Linked DNA regions of Planctomyces sp. SH-PL14. The protein of the gene in region 2 interacts with the protein of the main gene of each other region in a pairwise test. Links are inferred from orthologs where the notes say so. Each region holds a gene or a part of one and is shown on either strand. Other genes may lie near its edges. The genes, in order: pepT and tpiA.

What was found.
Region 1: the proteins of tpiA (region 2) and pepT interact in binary tests that used the Escherichia coli proteins (3 or more experiments, as listed by UniProt). The link is inferred for Planctomyces sp. SH-PL14 from one-to-one orthologs.

Annotation. Positions count from the first base shown.
Region 1 is NZ_CP011270.1:6,656,853-6,660,077, reverse strand. What follows is about bases 128-3,037. They hold pepT (peptidase T), read left to right. Parts: upstream 128-924; coding sequence 925-2,151; downstream 2,152-3,037. Other genes in these bases: VT03_RS25510 (ArsR/SmtB family transcription factor), read right to left, coding at 2,585-2,977; frr (ribosome recycling factor), read left to right, coding at 222-779. UniProt on the Escherichia coli protein: Cleaves the N-terminal amino acid of tripeptides.
Region 2 is NZ_CP011270.1:4,080,171-4,083,323, forward strand. The notes cover bases 169-3,006. They hold tpiA (triose-phosphate isomerase), read left to right. Parts: upstream 169-1,121; coding sequence 1,122-1,892; downstream 1,893-3,006. Other genes in these bases: aroF (3-deoxy-7-phosphoheptulonate synthase), read left to right, coding at 169-947; secG (preprotein translocase subunit SecG), read left to right, coding at 2,009-2,668; VT03_RS15765 (phosphoadenylyl-sulfate reductase), read left to right, coding at 2,987-3,006. In the rest of the region: more of aroF, read left to right, coding at 1-168; more of VT03_RS15765, read left to right, coding at 3,007-3,153. UniProt on the Escherichia coli protein: Involved in the gluconeogenesis. Catalyzes stereospecifically the conversion of dihydroxyacetone phosphate (DHAP) to D-glyceraldehyde-3-phosphate (G3P).

The DNA.
Region 1 (3,225 bases), 2.6 Mb from region 2 along the record:
AAGTCACTCGAGCGAAAACCCCTCCGGTCCCCTGCTCCACCCCGAGCCGATTCCTCGCGCCGCCACGGAAGCAGTGCCTGGAACGGGATTTCGGGAAGGGGCCCCCGGCCCGTGTCTTCTCAATAAGGAGTCTCTCGGATATCGTCGCCACGAATCCGGACTACCCCGGTCGCCGACCTCCCTGCGCGTGACCGAATTGTTCCCGACCAACGAGTGATGCCATGACGCTGGAAGAGATTCTGTTCGACGCCGAAGAACGTATGGACAAGGCGACCGACGTGTACCGGACGCAGCTGCAGGGTCTCCGCACCGGCCGGGCCACGCCGGGCCTCGTCGACTCGATCAAGGTCGAAGTGTACGGCACGTGGACCCCGCTCAAGCACATCGCGAACATCAGCTGTCCCGAGCCGCAGCAGATCGTGATCCGCCCGTTCAATGCCGCCCAGCTCCAGGACATCGTCAAGGGGATCCAGTCGAGCGACGCCGGGATGGCCCCGATGTCCGACGGCCGCATGGTCCGGATCAACGTCCCCGCCCTCTCCGGCGAGCGCCGCAAGGAGCTGATCCAGCGGGTCCACAAGATGGCCGAAGAGGCCCGCGTCGCCATCCGCAACATCCGCCGCGACGCCAACAAGGCGGTCGAGACGGCGGAAAAAGAGAAGACGATGACCGAGGACGAGGCGAAGGATGGCAAGGAACAGGTCCAGGAACTGACCAAGACCTACGAAACCAAGGTCAACGGCTTCGCGACGGACAAGGAAAAGGAACTGAACGAGTAGGGGGAGTTGTCAGTCGTCAGTTCTCAGTAAAACCTCAGCCCCGCGGGATCCGTTCCGCGGGCTTTTTCGTAGAACTGGCCGGCTTCGTCTCACTCTGCCCCGCCCCTCTGACTGACAACTGATTACTGAGAACTGAAAACTCACCATGTCCACGCTCCTCGAACGCTTCCTGCGGTACGTCCAGATCGATACGCAGTCGGATGAAACGAGCTCGACTTCGCCGAGCACTGCCAAGCAGCTCGTGTTGTCCCGGATGCTCGCCGACGAGTGTCGGGCGATGGGTCTGGCCGACGTCTCGTGCGATGAGCGCGGGATCGTGATGGCGACTGTTCCGTCGAACGTCCCGCACGACGCGCCGATGATCGTGTGGAACTCCCATGTCGACACGTCGCCCGAATACTCGGGCACGAACGTGAAACCGATCGTGCATCGGAACTACGCCGGAGGAGACCTCGTCCTGCCGGGCGACCCGACGAAGATCCTGACCGTGGCGGAGAATCCGTCGCTCAAGAAGCTCATCGGCGGGACGATCATCACGACCGACGGCACCACGCTGCTGGGGTCCGATGACAAGGCGGGGGTGGCGGAGATCATGAGCGCCGCCGCGCACCTCATGGCCCACTCCGAAATCCCGCATGGGCCGGTCCGGGTCTGCTTCACGGTCGATGAGGAGATCGGCCGGGGGATCGAAGGGCTCGACTTCCAGAAGCTCGGCGGAGTGTGCGGTTACACCCTCGACTCCGGCGGCATGGGGCGGATCGACTACGAGACGTTCTCGGCCGACCTGGCGATCGTCACTGTCCACGGGAGGAACACCCATCCCTCGGTCGGCAAGGGAGTGCTGGTCAACGCCATCCGGCTGCTCAGCCAGTTCCTCGACCGTCTCCCGCGGGAGGTCCTCTCTCCGGAGTCGACCGATGGCCGGGACGGGTTTCTCCATCCTTATCACATTGAAGGAGGGGTGGCGCAGGCGTCGGCGCGGATCATCCTCCGGGACTTCGAGACCGAGAAGCTGAAGGACCACGCCAACCTGCTCTCCGGGATCGCGGCGGAGCTCATGAAGCAGGAGCCGCGTTGTCGGATCGATGTCGAGATTCGGCGGCAGTACCGGAACATGCGGGATGGGCTGCAGAAGGAGCCGCGGGCTCTGGCGAAGGCGATTGAGGCGGTCCGCCGCACGGGCCAGGAGCCGCGGCTCGACATCATCCGCGGCGGGACGGATGGAGCGTTGATGACCGAAGCGGGTTTGCCGACGCCGAACCTCTCGTCCGGGCAGCACAATCCTCATTCGCCGCTCGAGTGGACGAGCCTGGAGGAGATGCAGAAGGCGGTCGACGTTCTGGTTCAGCTTGCGATTGCCTGGGCCGAGTAGCCATCTCGCTCCGGTCATATTCGCCGGGGTCCAGGGGTAACCCCTGGTGGGGAGTGCAGAGGGGCCTGTCTTGTTTTCTTGGCCCCCTTTGCCCGCCGGAGGCCTGGCCGTCGAAAGATATCTGAAGGAGATCGTGTCCAAACGCGGACACCGTGCCGTATGCCCCCTCACCAACCCGCGGGGATTGCAAAGCCAGCAGTGTGATTCAACGCGGGTACCACAAAAGGGACGCCCGTTGTGCCCCACGGTTCCTCATGGAAGCGCCTCCGGCGGCAAGGGGTTGCCCCCTTGACCCCGGCTGCCGTAGCACGTTGGGTCTGAGCTATCACGCCGTGCCGGCAAGGACGCGGTTCAAGAAAGCCGGAACGACGTGGCTACAAAAAAAACGCCCGACTTGCGTCGGGCGTCGAGTCCAGCAGCGGTCGCCGAAGATCTAGCTCTTCTGGCTGATCGTGAACTCTTCGAACTTCACCGACTGGTTCTCGCCGGAGAAGTTCTCGAAGACCTGAGCCACGATCTCGTGGAATTTGTTCTTCTGGACCGAGTAGAAGTTGTGCTTGCCGTCGCGGCGGGGCTCGATCAAACCGGCCACCCGCAGCAGGGCGAGGTGGTGGCTGACGGCCGGCTGGCTCTGGTTGAGCCGCTCGCAGAGAGCCGAGACGTGCAGCTCGCCTTCGCGGATCAGATACATGAGGATCTTGAGGCGGGTTTCGTCCGCCATCAGCTTGAAGACCTGCACAAGGTCCTTCTCGAGCTTATCCGACAGCTCGGGAATCTGGGTGGCCGTCGCCTTGGCCAACTGTGCATCCAACACGGCAGAATTCATGTCACTCTCGTTCTGAGAAGAGGGCGCCGGAAACGGGTCGTCCGAACCAGTCTCGGCTGGGAATATGGAGTCCGCTTTGTGCGGAAGTTCTTCGTCCAAAGGTCGGATCTTTCAGCGCCAACAAAAACACCGTGAGCGGGCCCTCGAAGTGAGGACGACTCCAGTTTTCCGAATTGGCGTGTTCTGATTGAAAACCGTTGCCAGAAGGGATGGGTGGCAACGGACGAAACTTACGTTTCGAACCATCA
Region 2 (3,153 bases):
ATGAGATCAGCCGGGGGGTCAAGCGGACGCTCGTGGGGGTCCTGGGAGAAGAAGACCGGCTCCGCAACGCTCCGCTGCGGGCGATCCCGGGCGTCGAAGACGTGATGTCGGTCCTCAAGCCGTACAAGCTGGCGAGCAAGGAGTTCAAGGCGGAGCCTTCGGTCTTCGACCTCGGCCACGGGGTCAAGGTCGGCGGCGGAAACCTGATGCTGATCGCCGGGCCGTGCGCGATCGAAGGGGAAGACATCCTCCGCGAGATCGGCAAGAGCGTGAAGGCGGCGGGGGCCAACGTCCTCCGCGGTGGCGCGTTCAAGCCGCGGACGAGCCCCTACAGCTTCCAGGGGATGGGCGAAGACGGCCTCAAGGCGCTCCGCGCCGTCGGCGACGAGCTCAAGATGCCGGTCGTGACCGAGGTCATGGACCCGCGGCAGGTGGAGCTGGTCAACGAATATTCCGACATGTTCCAGATCGGCGCCCGGAACATGCAGAACTTCAACCTGCTGACGGAAGTCGGCCAGACGAAGCGCCCCGTGCTGCTCAAGCGCGGGATGAGCGCGACGGTCGAAGACCTGCTGATGTCCGCCGAGTACGTCCTCTCGAACGGGAACATGCAGGTGATCCTCTGCGAGCGGGGGATCCGGAGCTTCGACAAGTCGACGCGGAACCTGCTCGACCTGGCGGCGGTCCCGAACTGCAAGGGGCTCTCGCACCTGCCGATCATCGTTGACCCGAGCCACGCCACCGGCCGGCCGGACCTGATCCCCGCCATGGCCTATGCCTCCGTCGCCGCCGGTGCGGACGGGGTCCACATCGAAGTCCACAACTGTCCCGAGAAGGCGATGAGCGACGGTCCGCAGGCTCTCCTGCCGAACCAGTACGCCGACGTCGTGGCTCAGATCCAGAAGCTGGCCGCCGTCATGGGGATGAGCATTCCCCAGGCGGGCTGAGGTCTTCCGGAAGAGAATCTCCGGAAAAGAATCAAGGGGGCCGTCGCCGGAGGCCGGCCCCTGTTCCCTTTTCCGATCGTGCCTGATCCTTCAAGCTTTCCTCCGGTTCCGGCTTGCGGCACTCCGTGCTCGCCGGCTCTCCTCACTCCCCGCACTTAAATCCCAGCCCCTCGCATGCGTCGTTATCTCGTTGCCGGCAACTGGAAGATGAACCTCAAGCAGGAATCGGCCCTCGCGCTCGCCAAGGCGCTGGCGGCCGCCTGCCCGGGTGGCGACACCCGGATCGATGTCCTGGTCGCCCCGCCGTTCCCCTACCTCCTGCCGGTGAAGCAGGCGGTCGCGGGGTCGAACGTCACCGTTGGCGCTCAGAACGCTTACTTCGAGCAGCCGGGCGCGTTCACCGGCGAAACGTCGGTGGAGATGATCGCCGACTGCGGCTGCAAGGCGGTGATCCTGGGCCACAGCGAGCGGCGGCACGTCCTGGGCGAGACCGACGCCGTCATCAACAAGAAGGTCAAGGCGGTCCTGGCCAAGGGGCTCGATGTCATCCTGTGCGTCGGTGAGCTTCTGGCCGACCGCGACGCCGGGAACACCGAGGCGGTCCTGGACGAGCAGATGAAGGGGGGCCTCGCGGGGATCTCCGAAGAGCAGATGGCGAAGATCGTCATCGCCTACGAGCCCGTCTGGGCGATCGGCACCGGGCGGACGGCGTCGCCGGAGCAGGCTGAATCGGCCCATGCCCATCTTCGCAACTGGCTCAAGACGCACTACACTGCCGGGGTGGCGGACACAACCCGCATCCTCTACGGGGGAAGCGTCAAGCCGGACAATGCGGCCGAGTTGATGGGCCAGCCCGATGTCGACGGGGCTCTGGTGGGCGGCGCGAGCCTGAAGCCGGAGCAGTTCCTTCCGATCATCCAGGCGGCCCAGGGTCTGACCCGTTAGGCCGTGAGACGTGTTGCCGTGGGAAGTGGGCGATCCGACCAGGGATGGCGGATCGAAAGTGTCGCGGCGGTGGCGCCGGAAATTTTGTCCGTGTCGGTTCAGTCAGAGGAAGACCTGTGTCCTATCTCGTCGGTCTCGGAACATTCCTGTTGTTGTTCCTGTCGTTCTTCATGATCGTCCTGATCCTCCTCCAGCGGGGCCGCGGAGGGGGGCTGGCCGGGGCCTTCGGCGGGATGGGAAGCCAGAGCGCCTTCGGTACCAAGGCGGGTGATACGTTCACCCGGATCACGATCGTCGTGGCGATCATCTGGGTCGTCCTGGCGGGCGGCGTCGGGATGGCCATGCGGAAGGTCCAGGGGGACAACAACCTGGGTGCCGGCCTGCAGAGCGGCAATGCGGAACTGAAGAGCGCCGATCCGCTGAAGGACAGCGAAGGGGGACTCGGCGAGTCCGCTCCGTTCCCGGGTGGCTCCGCCAAGCCGTCCGACGAGACGAAGGCTCCTCCGGCCTCGGCGCCGGGCGCCTCGAAGCCGGCAGCGGGCAAGGACGAAGCCACGACGGACGAGAAGACCCCGCCCGCCGCCGCTCCTGCAGCGGGCGATGCATCCAAGGCTCCGGAGGCCACTCCGCCCGCCAAGCCGGCGGATCCGGCTGCGAAGCCGGCAGAACCGGCGGCCAAGCCCGCAGAACCGGCCGCGGACGCGAAGCCGGACGAAGCGAAGGCTCCGGCGGCTCCGGCCGCCGAATCGAAGCCGGCTGCGGAAGACAAGAAGTAGCGATTGCGAGGGGCTGCGGCCGGACGCACCGAAGCGAAGCGGGTCGCCGTAAGACCGCCGCAGTTCCGATCGTTGAGTGTCCACGTCAGGCGCGGGTCGTTCCTGTCGAGACGCCCGCAATGACGTTGACGACCCATTGGGGCGGAGAAACAGCGTCTTTCGCCGTGGATCGTGAGTCCTCCCCTCGAGACGTTCCCTGTCTCGCCCGCCCCAGCTCCTCTCCTCGAACTCGCCGCCGTCCCCTAGACTTTCCGACTTCCGAATGTCGAATCGGCCGATGTCAGATCGGCCCTCAGCCCTTGCCGGATCCTTGCGTTCATGGCCCGACTGTCCCAGGCCCGTCTTCAGAATCTCAACGAGACTTTCAACGAGCGATCGCCCGAAGAACTCCTGCGCTGGGCTCGTGAAACGTTCGGCAACCGGGTCGCGGCGATCTCGGCGATGCAGATGGCGGGGAGCGTCGTCTGTCACATGCTTCATCAGCA